2 regions of the Geomicrobium sp. JSM 1781026 genome follow, and region 1 is predicted to be linked to the other one. Evidence: a T-box and tRNA genes for the amino acid it is inferred to sense, from the RefSeq annotation. Region 1 holds a T-box; the other holds one or more tRNA genes.
The links. The T-box of region 1 lies ahead of pheS (phenylalanine--tRNA ligase subunit alpha). A T-box ahead of a tRNA ligase gene usually reads a tRNA of that ligase, here a tRNA-Phe.
Positions count from the first base shown of each region.

Region 2: it encodes a tRNA-Phe, which carries the amino acid that the T-box ahead of pheS (phenylalanine--tRNA ligase subunit alpha) is inferred to sense. The anticodon was not compared.

Region 1 is NZ_JBHFQF010000004.1:29,858-38,120, forward strand. Features, by position in the region: gene pheT (phenylalanine--tRNA ligase subunit beta) at 1-768, opposite strand, end outside; gene pheS (phenylalanine--tRNA ligase subunit alpha) at 798-1,832, opposite strand; T-box leader at 1,884-2,104, opposite strand; gene menB (1,4-dihydroxy-2-naphthoyl-CoA synthase) at 2,161-2,961, opposite strand; gene ACE1TF_RS07845 (AMP-binding protein) at 2,982-4,604, opposite strand; gene ACE1TF_RS07850 (SDR family NAD(P)-dependent oxidoreductase) at 4,620-5,405, opposite strand; gene ACE1TF_RS07855 (CoA-transferase) at 5,419-7,092, opposite strand; gene ACE1TF_RS07860 (acyl-CoA dehydrogenase family protein) at 7,107-8,252, opposite strand.
Region 2 is NZ_JBHFQF010000010.1:75,545-83,807, reverse strand. Features, by position in the region: gene ACE1TF_RS16880 (S1C family serine protease) at 1-653, opposite strand, end outside; gene ACE1TF_RS16875 (MBL fold metallo-hydrolase) at 875-1,675, opposite strand; gene yycI (two-component system regulatory protein YycI) at 1,691-2,551, opposite strand; gene ACE1TF_RS16865 (YycH family regulatory protein) at 2,538-3,872, opposite strand; gene walK (cell wall metabolism sensor histidine kinase WalK) at 3,869-5,710, opposite strand; gene yycF (response regulator YycF) at 5,717-6,421, opposite strand; tRNA gene ACE1TF_RS16850 (tRNA-Phe) at 6,631-6,706, opposite strand; tRNA gene ACE1TF_RS16845 (tRNA-Asp) at 6,716-6,791, opposite strand; tRNA gene ACE1TF_RS16840 (tRNA-Lys) at 7,140-7,215, opposite strand; gene ACE1TF_RS16835 (MFS transporter) at 7,428-8,263, opposite strand, start outside.

The sequences.
Region 1 (8,263 bases):
AACATTATTGACCGGTCGCATTCCCGCACCAATTAAACGCATTTGCATCCATTTCGGTGATGGGCCAATCTTCAACTTTTGGACGACTTTTGCCCCGTAGTATGGTACATCTTCACCGTTCTCCACAGTTACGCTGACAACGTCTGCGACATTTTTGCGCACTGCGCCGTGTTCGATGTCCGGCACATGAATCGGACGGTCCAAGATGGCGGATAGTTCATAAGCAACGCCGATGATGCTGAGCGCATCCGCACGATTCGGTGTTAGATCTAGTTCTAAAATGACGTCATTTAATCCTAAATAGTCAAGAGCGTCGCCGCCGGGTACCGCATCATTTCCAAGTTCAATAATTTGATCTTGTTCTTCTTTTGGAATCATATGATCGGCTACACCTAGCTCATCAAGTGCACAAATCATTCCTTCAGATACTTCGCCACGAATTGTCGTTTTCTTAATTTCCACATTCCCTGGAAGAACGGCTCCGGGTTTCGCTACAACTACGTATTCTGCAGCAACAACGTTCGCAGCACCGCAAATAATTTGCGAAGTTTCTTCCCCCGTATCGACTTGGCAAATCGTTAGTTTGTCTGCATCAGGGTGGGGGGCCGTTTCAATCACCTTACCGATTACCACGTGGTCAATGCCATCATGAAAACGATGGACATGGTCTACTTCTAATCCACCTCGAGTCAATAATTCGGCGACCTCTTCCGGTGTGATGTCTTTTAAATCTATATAATCATTTAACCATTGATAGGAAACGAGCATTGTCTCCTTCACCTACTTTCATCGCGATATTAAAGGTTTTTAAACTGTGAGAGAAATCTCGTGTCATTCGTGTAGAAGTGCCGGATATCATCGATGCCATATTTGAGCATCGCAAATCGCTCAACACCCATTCCGAAAGCAAAACCAGAATACACTTCTGGGTCAAACCCATTCATTTCCAACACTCTTGGGTGAACCATGCCTGCACCGAGTACTTCAATCCAGCCCGAATGTTTGCATACTCGGCACCCACTACCTCCACAGACGCCACAATTCACATCAATCTCAGCTGAAGGCTCTGTAAACGGAAAATAGCTCGGACGTAAACGGATTAAGCGATCATTACCGAAATACTGCTTCACAAACGCGTCAAATACGCCTTTAAGGTCACTCATTCTTACGTTTTTATCGACATACAAACCTTCAATTTGCGTAAACTGGTGAGAATGCGTCGCATCGTCTTCATCACGTCGATACACTTTTCCGGGGCTAACCTTGCGAATCGGCCCTTCCCCTTTTGCAGCTTGTAGCGTTCGCGCTTGTACCGGGGAGATGTGCGTTCTTAGCAACGTGTCATCGGTAATATAAAATGAATCTTGCATATCTCTTGCTGGATGGTCTGGTGGCAAGTTCATCATCTGGAAGTTGAAATAATCCAATTCCACTTCAGGTCCTTCTGTCACTTCAAACCCTAATCCAATAAAAATATCTTCAATTTGCTCAACGACGGCCGTTAATGGGTGCGTCGCTCCTTGTGTCATTTTACGCCCAGGCAAGGTGACGTCGATTTGCTCTTCCGTCAACTGCTCGCGCAGTTTTGCTTCTGCAAACAGCGCAAGCTTCTCATCAATCGCTTGTTGAATCATTTCTCGCACTTCATTGGCTTTTTGGCCGACGACTGGACGCTCCTCAGCTGAGAGCTTTCCCATTCCCCTAAGCACTTCCGTAATCGGTCCCTTTTTCCCTAGGTAGGTAATGCGGACTTGTTCGAGCTGTTTTTGGTCCTCACTATTAGTTACGCCTGTAAGGGCTTCAACTTTCAGCTCTTCTAATCGTGTAATCATTCTCTTCCTCCTTATCTTCACCGTCAATACAAAAAAACCTTCGTCTCCCTAAAAAGGGACGAAGGTTTCGCGGTACCACCCTTGTTACCGACTCATGCAAAGGCTCGAGTCGATCACTCGATCACTGGTAACGGCAGTAAACCGGGGCACCTTGTGACCGGTGCCAACTCCAGAGTGAATTCAGGTGAGCTTAAAGGGAAAGGCTTGCAGTCTTTGGCCCATCCTCCCTAGACATCAGTGTTCACCGTACTACTCTCTATCAACGTGTTCGTGCATGTGTAATTTGTTCTTAGTATAGATGGTTTTCGCTAAGCTTGCAAGGGCTTAATCATGAACTTCTAAATTGGCTGAAATCTACAGGCCTCTTTTCAATAAATGCATTCTTCCCTTCTAATGCTTCATCTGTTTCATAGAACATCGCCAAACTTCCAAGTGCCATTTGATTAATTCCTGCAATGCTGGCAGAATCGGCATTAAAGGAATATTTCAACATTTTTAGTGCTGTCGGACTTTTCTCTAACATTTCGTTCGCCCAATCTCTCGCTTCTTCCATCAGTTGTTCGTGTGGAACGACTTTGTTTACGAGCCCCATTTCATACGCTTCATCCGCTGAATACTTCCGGCATAAATACCAAATCTCTCTCGCTTTCTTTTCGCCAACAATTCGTGCTAAATATGCAGAGCCAAACCCGGCATCATAGCTTCCTACTTTCGGACCGGACTGACCAAAAATCGCGCGCTCTGAGGCAATCGATAAGTCACAAATGACGTGTAAGACGTGCCCGCCGCCGATCGCGTAACCATTCACAGCAGCGATCACTGGCTTAGGGATATTGCGCATCACATAATGAAGAGTTTCCATCTCTAATCCCATTCCGCCGGTTAACCCGCCATTCGTTCCATAACCTCCGCTATCACGATCTTTTTGATCTCCACCTGCACAAAATGCTTTATCCCCAGCCCCTGTTAAGATGACGACGCCAACGCGATTATCATCCCACGCGTCACGAAAGCTGTAGATTAACTCTTGCACCGTACGCGCCCCGAATGCATTATATTTTTCTGGTTTGTTTATCGTAATTGTGGCGATGCCTTCGGATTTCTCATAGATTACTTCTTCTAGTTCCATCATGTTCCCTCCATTTTAAATTAAACGATTTTCGTTTTCCATTGTTCCAACAACCGAAATTTTTGTATCTTTCCTGAAGCCGTTCGTGCGAGTTCGGGTACAAGCTCTATATACTCCGGCCATTTATATTTCGCTACATTTTGTTCTTCTAAATACGTGACCATCATCTCGTACGTAAACGTTCCATTCGGGTTAAGAGTGATGAACGCGCACGCTTTTTCTCCCATCCTTTCGTCTGGTACTCCGACCAACGCAACTTCTTTAATTGAAGCATGCTGAAGCAAAAGATTCTCAACTTCAACCGGGCTAATATTTTGACCACCACGAATAATCATATCTTTTTTTCGGCCGACAACCCGTACGTATCGGTCGGAATCCAACGTGCCTAAATCCCCGCTATAATACCATCCGCGCTCATCTAGATATTGCCTAGTAAGCGACGGATCATTGTAATACCCAATGAAAACGTTTGGTCCTCTCGTTGCTAATTCTCCAATTTCATCGGTTGCGAGAGATTTACGGTCATCGCCGACAACTTTCGCGTCAATTCCTTCCAACACTTGACCATCTGTTTGGCTAACCCATTCTTCAGAATCATGTAAGCAGCTAATCGCATGAGGAGGGCTTTCACTTGCCCCATACACAGACAATAACCGGAACCCATTTTCTTTCGCTTCGTCAACAAGATGTCTTGGGATCGGGGCACCCCCACATAAAAAGAACCTGAGCGTCGATAATGCACCGGGGTTGCCTTGTTGTTGAATCGCTTTTAATATATCGTGGACAAAAGTTGCTGCACCCATTGAAAACGTACATTTTTGCCTTTCGATGACCCGAACGGCTTTTTCACCTTGGAAGTGGTCCATGAGTACACTCGTCGCTCCGGTGATGAGTGGCAAATTCACAGCATGCAAAAAGCCGGTAGCATGAGAAAGAGGAGATGCCATAAAAACGCGATCATCTTCTGTTATGTGTAACGCCTTTTGCATCGCCTTCTCCCCAAATAATACGGTGTTGTGTGTATGCACAACCCCTTTTGGCAATGATTCTGTTCCAGATGTAAACAAAATGACGAGGTGATCATCCGCATGTACGTCAGGGGCATCCATATTTTTATCTACAGGCAACAAATGAAACGGCAAAAACCGACGATCTTGAACGGACTCCCCTTCTTGTTCAAGAAGATACACATCGGGAAGCTTTACCGAATGAGCGACCTCATTAAGCATAGGCTCATACGCTTTTTTACGAAAGTGACGAGCGGATATGTGTAGTGCTGGTCGACTGATCGTAAACATGTTCGCGACTTCTTTTGCCGTTGCGTTCACTGGTATTGGGGTAAAGATAACGCCTATTTTTGTGCAAGCAAGGTAAATCGCTACATATTCAATCCAATTTGGCAACTGAACGGACACGACATCGCCTTTTTTTAACCCTTTTACTAGAAAACCATTAGCGATTTCTGTTGAAAAGGTTCGTAACTGCTCATACGTAATGGATCGATACGGGTCAATCACTGCGACTTGGGTAGGGTTAGATTGAACCGCTTTCAAAAAGGTTTCATAAACGGTACGCGTTTGCCAATGTCCTCGCTCATAGTAGTGGGCTTTTCGTTCTTCATGGATGTGCATCCCGTTGACCACGTTTTACACGCTCCTTTACGTTTTACTTTTCGGTCTGCCTGCCAAGTGTTGTTGTATCGTCCCTAATAATCCACCATCAACGATAAGGCTTTGTCCTGTCATATATGCACTTTTGGCTGATGCTAAAAACAGAATTACGTCGCTAACATCTTTACTCGTACCAATTCGTTTCAATGAAACGAGAGATTCACGCACGACTCGCATTTCTTCATCGTTATAAATGTCCTCGGTGAGCGGGGTGTGAATTAAGCCGGGACTCACACTGTTTACACGGATGCCATACGCCGCCCATTCGGCAGCCATTTGTTTCGTGAGCATCGTTAATGCTGCCTTACTCGTGCTATAAGCCCCCATACCAGGGTAAGCTTCATGTCCTGCCATTGAACCGACATGAATGATCGCACCTGCTTGCTTTTGCAAAAGAGGAACGAGTTGTTTTGATAATAAAAACGGCCCCCGCACATTTGTGCTTAATACACGATCCCAACTGTCGGTTTCCAAATCCATGAGTGGGGCTGGAATGGATATGCCTGCATTGTTTACAAGCACATCCAGATGATCAGTGTAACGCTTCACTTCTTCAGCAAACGTCTCAATGCTGTTCTCACAGCTCAAATCCAGTGGCAAAATCTGTACCCGGTGCTCCTTATATTCTTCTTGAAGTTGCATGATGGCATCTCGATTTGAATGGACAGCGGCAATGACCGTTGCCCCGTCATTGAGAAACGACCGGGCGGTTTCAAGACCGATACCTCCATTTGCGCCTGTAATGACAACGATTTGATTTTCATGTTCAGTCAAGCATATAACCTCCTTACGCTAGAAAAATACGGTCTGGGTCAAACTCACGTAACCACGTAAGTTCTTTGGCGCTCACTGGCCCGGCAACTTCACACTTCTCATGAACGTCAGCTTTCCATGGAATGAGCTGATTAAACCTCGACATGCTATCTTTATGCATCCATTCCACAACTTGAAATGCATCGGCTTCGTCGCCTCGTTCAAGCACACCTTCTGGCGTATAAATTTGATGGACGTGATGCCCTGGGGATGTAACATGAGGGACGGTCGACACAAACTTTCGACCATCCCCATACATCATCGCAACGACCCCGTGAGCAACAGCAGCAATATCATTAGCCCCTCCAGAACCAGTTAGGAACAAATTCTTTTCTGGAATCATCGTCGAGTTGATCTGTCCATACTGATCAATTTGCGCACCAGAGAGAATGGCTAATGTGCGATGGTTTTTGTCACCTACCATTTGACCAAGAATTTCTACGAAACTACTTTGTTTTTTATTATTGTATAAATTATTAAAATTAAAAATATAAGAGTCACCTAAAGCGGGTTTGTATCCGTAAAAACCTGTCTCTGTCAATAGTTGCACTTTCACTCCTTCAGCTTCTAATTGACGGTGGACGAGCCAAGCCGTCAAATGAGAAATGCCAATTCCAGCGAGCAACATCGTGTAATTTTCCGCTTTAATCTTTTGAGCAATCCGGCGACTAGACACGATGATGAATGTTTCTACGTCAGTTAACGGACGATCGTCGTGCTTGATCGTTTCGGTGGTGTTCGGCCTCGCCGCTCGTTCAAGTTCGTGCAATCGCTCTTCCCCTAAATGGCTCAAAAAACGGTTATGACTCACATCCAAATGTTCTCGCTCCATCCACGTTTCAATAGATTCTCCACGTTGTACAGCGTGACGAAACGATGTACGGAACTTATAATCTTCGCTATAACTATGCTCGGAGTACCCGATTGGCGAAACACCAAACGGATGCGCACTATACGGAAGTTCAACGACGGCATCGACGAGATGCGCGGGCACTTTCACGAGGTGAGACAACGATTCGATCTTTTTAGCATTCACGATCTTCTCCGCAATGACCACCACCTTCTTGGCGGCATAGATTCCCCATAAATCTTCACCATAAGGTGGGGTTACGACCGTGTTCCCATCTTCATCAGCAACACTTCCATGCACAATCGCCACATCCGGTACGAGTGAACGAATCATGACCGTATCTTTTCCTGTATTCTCGTCATGTGTATAAAAGGCGACGCCTGAGTTCAAATGTGTTTGTAGCAATGAACTTCCTTGTAAGGAGCGGGTAGGGACATAATCAAAACCGTTTGCAGCCGCCATGAAACGTTGTGGGATCGTAAGGTTCGTCCAGTACTCGAGCGTTAACCGCTCCTCCTTCGCTTGTTTCATAATGACTTTGTTCGGGGCGGAGGAAGGGTATGTTTCCCCGAAGAAAGCCCCAACGAGCTTTCTTACTTGACCGGCCCACACAAGGGCGATGGCGTGTTCGAGCATACCCGTGCCGACTAGCTCAAGTTGAAGTGCTTGGTTTTTATTTTGGCGAATGATTTCCCACGCGTACGCCATTGCCCGATTGTGCGTAAAGCTAAAATGAAGAACACATTCAGGAAAAATAAACTGTTGGACGCTTTCGGATAGACTGATTACTTTTGTCATCTCAGTCATCCTTTCTACTCTGCCATCAGGTAACTGCCAATAATCATACGCTGCACTTGATTACTTCCATCTAAGATCTGGAATACTTTTGCATCCCTCATTAAACGCTCGACTGGATAGTCTTTCATATATCCGTAGCCACCTAGCACTTGGACAGCATCTGTTGTTGCGCGCATCGCCATATCGGTAGCATAACATTTTGACATCGATACCATCGCCATCGTTTGTTTACCGACCTTCGGTGATTCACGGTCCACTCGTTCATTCGTTTCCCGGACGAGGCAACGGGCGGCTTCTAATTCCATTGCACGATCAGCTAGCATAAACCGAATCGCTTGAAAATCACCAATTCGTTTCTCAAACTGCTTCCGCTCTTTCGCATATTCAACGGCTTCATCTAAAGCGTTTTGAGCGATGCCAAGCCCAATCGATGCCGCTCCCCACGAACGCATGCTATTTCCCGTTACCGTGAGCAATTCCCAGCCATCGCCTTCATGACCGACAAGCGCGCTTTCCTCCACTTCGCAGTTCTCAAAGATAATATCCCCGGTCATACTTCCATGGAGGCCCATCTTCTTTTCAATTTTGCCGTAGTGTAACCCTGGGGTATCTTTATGAATGAGAAATGCGGAAATATCTTGTTCTGACGTTTTTGCAAACACGAGATAATAGTCTGCTACTTGCGCTAATGTGACATAGATCTTCGTACCATTTAATGTATATCCGCCTCGTTCATTCTTCTTTGCAAATGTACTTAAAGCTCTTGCATCTGACCCTGCATGAGGTTCAGTTAAACAGATGGCACAGAGGGCATCTTCTTTCGACAACGCTTTGAAAAACCGCTCTTTTTGCGGTTCTGTTCCACCCAAAGCTACCATGCGTATGACCGTATGCGTCGACAGCATCGTCGTTCCCATCATCGCTAACCCACGACTAAGTTCTTCGATTACTTGGGACAACAGCGATGAACTTGCATCAATGCCTCCGTATTCTTCTGGCAACGACATTCTAAGCAATCCATTTTCTGCAAGCGTACGTGCAAGATCATGCGGAAATTCGTCACGCTCATCCACTTCCATCGCTCGTGGGGTAATTTTATCTTTTCGGATTCTCTTTACCGTTTGGATCATTTCTTCTTCAAAGGTTTTTTCGGTAATCATTCGGTTTCCTC
Region 2 (8,263 bases), on a different contig from region 1:
TCCGTTGCGCTAATGATCCCTTGTGTGACGGTGCGGGCAAACCGTGGTCCGAGCGGATTCCCTATAGCAATCGCAGGCTCCCCAACACGCAGTTGATCGGAGTCTCCAAAGTCAGCGACGGTATCCACATTCTCAGCGTCAATCGTAAGCACGGCGAGGTCGGTCCAAATATCTGAGCCGACGAGCTCTGCAGGGACGCGCTGTCCTTCGCTTAGGCTCACTTCTAATTCATCTGAACCTTGAATCACGTGCTCGTTCGTGACAACGTAAGCAAGATCTCCTTCTACTTTATAAATAACACCAGACCCTGTTCCAGCTTCGACACCTTCTTCGTTTTCAACACCGCCAGCGCCACCCCAAAAGCTTGTATTTTGGAGGTTAAACACACCAACGACAGAATCTGATACGTTGTCAACGACATCTGTTACATCCGTCGTCACATCGAGGTGGACCGTTTCTGAGTCTTCGGCAAAGAAGTCTTCTTCTTGATCATTTTGTTCTTCATCTTGAGCTGCACTTGACCCACCGATGTTCATCATCTGACCAATACTTACGATGCCGATGACAAGGGCTGCACCTAAAATAATGCCTAAAAAAATCGAACCTTTACTTTTCCTTTTTCTTGATGGGTAGTGATCATCATAATAACCCATGGCTGCTCCACCTTTCTTTCTTTGATTACTATTGTCTGACATGCCCCCCATGTCGATTTACTGATACCGTAACGAGAAAGAAATTGTGAATTGCACAGGATGTACCATTAGTGTAACGAATCACTCAGCGAGCCGTCCAACAATTCATCCGCAATTCATTCACCATTAAACTACCCTTTTTTGTTTCATTTCAATCAAATTATACAGAGGTTCTTTCCCTATTATGACAATAAACGAAGCGGCGTCGGTGAGAAAGGGTCCGTATCAACGAGTTGAACACCCGCATGTCCCAACGTAACCTCTTGTTCTGCCAACGTTTGCTCGACAGTCATTCTCGCCAAATCCTTCATATTGTTATCGAGACTCAAATGAGCAAGGTACACATGTTTCGTTCGCTCGGTAATAATTTCAGACAACGCTAACGCACTATCTTCATTTGATACGTGGCCACGATCGCCAAGAATTCTCCGTTTCACATTCCAAGGATATTTTCCCATTCGCAGCATGTTTGTATCATGGTTTGACTCAAAAACTAAGGCATCGGCTTCTTTTAATGTGCCTTTAATGCGCTCGCTCACATACCCCATATCTGTGGCAATCGCTAGTTTCTTTTTTTCATGGTGGAACACAAAAAACATTGGATCAGCTGCATCATGGGAGACGCCGAATGTTTCAATGTCCACATCTTCAAACGTTGCGATACGTCCCGTTTCTAAATGGAAACGCTGCTCAGCATTCACGGGCCCGATGGAAGACTCCATCGCTTTCCACGTCTTCTCGTTCGCGTACACGGGCGCGTTATACTTTCTCGCAACGATGCCGACCCCTTTAATATGATCAGTATGCTCATGACTGACAAGAATGGCATCAATATCAGAAAGAGACCGATCAATACTACGAAAAAGCTCTTCAATTTTCTTTCCGCTTAGGCCAGCATCAATCAAAATTTTGGATTTATCTGTTTCAACGTACATAGCATTGCCCGTACTGCCACTTGCGAGAACGCTGAATTGCATACTCATATATTCCCCACCCTATTATTCATCACTGAGCGACTCATCTGACGTGACCCGTCCACTATCGGCATTCACAATATAAAAATCACCAAATGGAGGATCCTCTTCATATACATCATCACTCGCTCGAATGCGGTAGACCGGAATGTATACGGCCCTTTCACCATCTGTATTGGCACTATAATAGGCAAGCTCTACATCATGAATCGTCGCATTTCTCGTCACGACCTGTTCGTCGATTAACGCCTCAATTGCATCTGCCGCTGTAATTAATTCCAGCTCCTCAAATTCTTCTCTCACATCAATGTTAAGAAACTGTTGTTCTGCAACTGTAATTTCTCGACTCTCATTCACGGTAATGACGAGGTGAGCATTGCCTCCACTCCCATAGAGTGTATACCCTTCATGGTCACGGTAGAAATTCATTTCGACGTTGTCTGTGTTCTCCGCATTTGCCATTCCACCAAAGCTGTAATACTCACCTTCTAATATTTGCTCTTCAACAAACGCGTTCACGCTACTAAATAAGCCGTCATCGACAGAAAAGTTAGAGCTAAGAATTAATGTTAATTCAAGAGACCCATCTACAATATCTTCATCCAAGTCTTCAAACCAAGAATTACTGCCATAAAACTCTTCCACAATATCATAGGAAACAGGTGCTGTTTCTACAATTAGTTGCGGCAAGTTCTCGTGTTCGGGTAACTCTGCATCGATGACGATATTCTCCGTCTCTACGAGCTCTTCAAAAGTTTGTTCATTCTCGTTTTGCTCACTTAAAATATTTTCATACGATTGCTTATCAACGAGTTGGTAAGCGAGGAAAGTATTCAAGAATAAGAATGTCACAATAAAAATCGTTTTTGTTCTACTCCAATCCATATGAATCCTCCTCCGAACCAAAGTCGATCGGCTGCCAAACATTGTTTAACAACACATACCATTCAGGCTCGAAACTGATCGTCTCGGTAATGCCTTGCTCTCGATGAATTGTATACCCGACACGAACGTCCGTAATTTCTTCTCGGTCTTCGCCTATACTCTCCCAAACTCTTTCACCGTGTGGCAATTGCTCAGACGAAGCAAGCTCACTTTGAAACCTTCCAAGTGTATACAAAGGCCTCGTATAATTGGATATGACTTCATTGTAGCTTCTCATTACATTGATATAGCCGTCATTTGAAGAATCCAATACCGGCACTCCGTCTTCGACGAGTCGGAAACGAGCATACTCATCTTCCTCTACATTTGCGCGGTCAGACCCATACCCGTAAAGCTGATATTTCTCAGTGAATCCTCCGTGCAAGTTTACGTAATTAATCGCATCCTGGACAATTTGGTCAGGGTTTTCCGATTGGGTGACAGGTACCGTCACATCTGTAAACTCCAAAAAGTCGTTGTTGCTGCTCACCGTCATTTGTTGAGAACTGCCAATGTAAATACTCTGTTCTGACACTGGAATCGGCTCTTCATCGAACAATAACGGCTCAAATGCAGCTGGTGAAATGTAGTCTGACGTCTCAATTTCATAACTTCTGTTCGTATAATATACAGGTTCGATCGGTAAATAAAGAGGCTTATCTAAGCGCTCCCCCGTGCCTCCAGCCAGTTCACTGTACACCGGGTACACATTATCCACCTCATAGTTGTATAAATAGTTACTTCGAAATACTGATGGGTTAATGTTCACCCGAGCTTCTACAGATTCTTCGCCATCAAAGGAAAGATAACGAATGACCGTATCTTCTTGATTTTCATAGAGAATAATTCGTTCAAAAGAGGTATCGGTATCCATTAACAAATCCGCATCTTCATTGAGGAGTTGTTGGACCAACTCAGGTGGAATGCCAGTTGGAAAGCTCAGTTCAATAAAATCTGTGTCCGGATACAAATCCAAAGAAGAATTCGGATTCTCAATAACTTCAAAATCTGATTGACCATGACTGTTCAAGTCATCGAGAAGCCTCTCCGTTTCTATACTGTTATTTCCATACGTCATAAATCGTTCGTCTTCGACATGGTAAATAATGTTTGCTGGCTTAATGATGTCATCGGTTGCAGCTGTTTCACCGATACTCTCTGTTGTGTATCCCCCTTCATCAAGAACTTCTAGGTTCGGTTGATACGTCCATAGTTGCCATGTAAGCAATAAACTGGAGAGGATGAGAACAATCAGCACCCCTGACTTGATTCGTTCTGTCACGAGCTCCACCCGCCTTCACTGAACGTTGTATATGGTAAACGAATGGTAATCGTCGTTCCTTTTTTCCATTCACTACTCACAGCAATCGTTCCACCGTGAGCTTCTACCATTTCCTTGGCAATCGCAAGCCCAAGACCTGTTCCACCCAAGTTACGAGCACGGGCTTTGTCGACTCGATAAAAACGCTGAAAAATCTTGTGTAAATTCTCTCTTGGTATGCCCATTCCTTCGTCTTGTACGTAGATAACGGCCCCTTCTTCTTGCAAGTCTGTACCAACCGTAATCGTCCCACCATCAGGGGAATATTTAATCGCATTGGAAATAATGTTATCAATCACTTGTGTCATTTTGTCACGATCGATTTGAATGCGCACTGGATAAGGTGGGAGTTGACGCTCGAACCCAATGTTTTTGTCTTTAACCATCATGTCAAATCGGTCCAACACTTCATGGAGCCAAGCGATAAGGTTATAGTCGTATTTATTAAGGTGTATATCATCACGATCCATTTTCGAAAGCTGCAACAAGTCATTTACGAGACGGATCATCCGCTCCGTTTCCGTTTGGGCAACACCTAAAAAGCGTGGCGCAAGCTCAGGATCTTCCAGCGCACCGTCTTCTAAAGCTTCCATATAACTCTTTAGTGTCGTGAGTGGTGTTCTTAACTCATGGGACACATTGGAGACAAACTCACGACGCTCACTAGCAATCTTCTCTTGTTCAGTCACATCATGAAGAACGGTAATAAGCCCGGTTATCGGCCCGTCTTCATGGCGAATCACACTGAAGTTCGCTTCCAACAAATACGTGCTTTTTTCATCACTAAAATCAAGTATCATTGAATCCGAATAGTCATAGAGCTTACTCGGGGTTACTTGATCCGATAGTTGTAACAAGTCCGGTAGCAGTTGACCCATTGCTTCGTCACTCGACATAGACAGAAGAATTTCAGCTTGGCGATTCAAAAGAATGATTCTCCCTAACTCATCTGTAGCAATAACCCCGTCCGTCATGTGCGAAAGTACAGAGCTTAACTTACGACGTTCACCTTCAGTTGTTGCATTCGCTTCTTTCAAACTAAGCGTTAGCGTATTAAACGACGTTGCCAACTGTCCAATTTCATCACTACCGTACACACGAACTTGTCGGCTAAAATCGCCGTCACTCATTCGTTTCGCTTGCTTTTGCATATCCAATACCGGTCGCGTAATCGTTCGCGAAAGAACGATACCGATAATCGCTGTAATCACAAGGGCAATGACCGCACTCCACGTAAAAATCGCATTAATTTCAGTCACCTGTTCATACGAGTCTTCTAGCGACGCACGAATTTGGACAACCCCGATAATTTGATCGTTGTTGCCTTCTATTTTTTCTATAATGACGCGCGTACGATCCCCGGTATCAGGATTCATGTATGTTTCAGCTTGTTGCTCATGCCCAAACAAAGCTCTTGAGATTTGTATGTCTGTATTCCGTTGCCCGACTAACGATTGTGCTGCTGAAGTAATGATCGTCGCATTGCTATCCACCACTTCTACATGCTCATTCGGATCCCCAAACAATAGATCAACTTGTTCATTCATTTCTTGACGCACTTGGGTTTGAGGGTCGACTTCATCATCATCGGAACGATTTTCCATCATAATCTCCGCCGCGTTATTCGCAAGCAGACTACCCCGATCGTCGAGGTAGTCGTTATAGTTTTGGATCGTTTGGCTTTCTAGAGAGGTCATAAACGTCGCACCGATAATTTGCGTCGCAATGAGCAGCAAAAGCACATAAATCGCAATTAACTTAAATTGGAAAGACTTAAAGAAGTTAAGGATTTTCTCCATGCAGCATTACTCCTGTTCAGGATGACGCAAATAATAACCTACACCCCGGCGTGTAATAATCCAAATTGGGTAGCTCGGGTTGTCTTCAACCTTTTCACGTAACCTCCGCACGGTCACATCGACGGTACGTACATCCCCAAAGTAGTCATATCCCCACACCGACTGAAGTAAATGTTCGCGGGTCATCACTTGTCCAATATGACGAGCCAAGTAATGAATGAGTTCAAACTCTCGGTGCGTAAGCTCGATTGGCTCACCGCGCTTTCGAACGAGATACGCTTCTGGGTCAATCGTAAGTCCGCCAATTTCCATTTCCCCGCTCTTTTGCTTATCTTGCGCAGGCGCAACTTGCAATCGGCGAATGTTCGCTTTCACACGGGCCAACAGCTCCCTCGTGCTAAATGGCTTCGTTACATAATCATCGGCGCCTAGCTCTAAACCTAACACCTTATCTATTTCTGAGTCCTTCGCTGTCAGCATAATGATTGGCATGTCATAGTTCTTCCGTACTTCTCGACACACTTCCATGCCATCGCGATTCGGCAACATAATGTCCAGGAGAATAAGATCTGGCTGGAAAGACTCTACTTTATTTACAGCCTCATCGCCATCATACGCAACCTCTACTTCAAATCCTTCTTTCTTTAAGGAAAACTCTAGTATATCTGCAATTGGTTTTTCATCATCAACCACGAGTATTTTTTCGTTCATGTCACAATCTCCCCGATTCTCGTAGATTTGTTTATTGGAGCCCCATTTATATGAACGCTTGTCTACTTATTTGTCCGTCTCTATTGTAACACAGCCATCCAAATCCCCGATAAAAAAACCCTGAATCATAAGATTCAGGGTCTAGCTTAACGCTGTTTCATAAATGTCGTAAGTGATTTGATTGAATATACGAATGACAGACAATCAAATGGTGGCTCGAGACGGAATCGAACCGCCGACACGTAGATTTTCAGTCTACTGCTCTACCGACTGAGCTATCGAGCCAATTATAAATGGCGGGCCTGACGGGAATCGAACCCGCGATCTCCTGCGTGACAGGCAGGCATGTTAACCGCTACACCACAGGCCCCTATTATTTAAAATAAGCGGCGGATTTCTTTGTCAGCTTCCTTCCCTCACTCGAGTCGTGTACGTTGTACACTCACTCGTTCAGTCAGTCGCTTCCGCGAACTCCTTGCTTCTTTTAAATACTATTTGTTTTAAAGAATAAGCGGCGAATCTCTTCGTCAATTTCTTTCGTTCGTTCGAGTCACGTACGGTGTACGCTCACTCACTCGCTCAATCATTTCCTCGACCTTCTTGCTTCCTTTTCAAAATCGAGTATAAAGCGGCGGATTTTTCAACCACTTCGTTCTTACTTCGAGTTACGTACATAGTACGCTTACTCTATTGTAAGATGAAGTTGGCAATATGTAAATGGTGAGCCATGGAGGACTCGAACCTCCGACCCTCTGATTAAAAGTCAGATGCTCTACCAGCTGAGCTAATGGCTCTCGTTTCTTAATGAAAGACAAGATTTATCTTAGCATGTCTATTTCTGTTTTGCAACGGTTTTTTTAAGTTTATGCAGGAAATCAATGATCGACCTCGAAGGTGCGAGAAACAACCTCTTTATTCTACCATAAATTCGCGTTTCACTCCCCCTTCGGACACTTCTTATTTGAATGGGCGGTGAACATTATCATTATGCCCACCGCATCGGTTTCTATCCGAGTTGAAATGTTTCTGGAGTTAAGTCTTTCACTGCAGGGATTTTTTTCATGGTGCGATTAAACGTCCAAATAACCGCTACAATTAACATGATGATTCCACTAAATAGAATGACTGCATCGCTTGTGAGAATCGCTCCGACAGAACCACCGAGCAATGCCCCGACTGGAGCTATTCCCGCAGATATTCCCATGACAGCAGCCATTACGCGACCAAGCAAATGACTCGGTATCGCGGATTGGATAATGACTTGTGAACTGACATTAATAATGCCAGCAGGCAACCAAGCCAAGCCGAAGAGAAGAATCGATACCCATGGGTTTGGAATCATTGTGAGCACGACCATGCAAACGCCATTAATCGCAATCACTCCGGCATACAACCGCCCTACTTTAATGCGGTCAAGCTTTAACACCGATACGAGTGCGGCTCCGACAATGACGCCAATTCCCGCAGCTGATAAAAATAACCCGTAATATTCTGGTCCACCATGTGCGGCACTGAAAGCAGGGAGAACGGCAAACATGCCCGCACCTGCTAGATTGACGAAAACAACGCCGCCGAGTAAATTCCTGAAAAATGGGTGCATTAAAACGGTGATGCCTTCTTTTAATTGGCCGATGTAGTCGGTAACCATCGATCGTGCCGATGGTTTTTCTGAATGTTGCTCTACTATTTTTGTGAAAGGGATGCGAAGCAACATAAGTAACGCGGCCGATAACAGAAATGTGAGACTGTTTATGTAGAAAATCGCTATCGCTCCAACAACTGTAAGCAACAGGCCAGCAATCGCATTAAAGAGGGCATCTGTACCTTGATAAGCAACCGCAA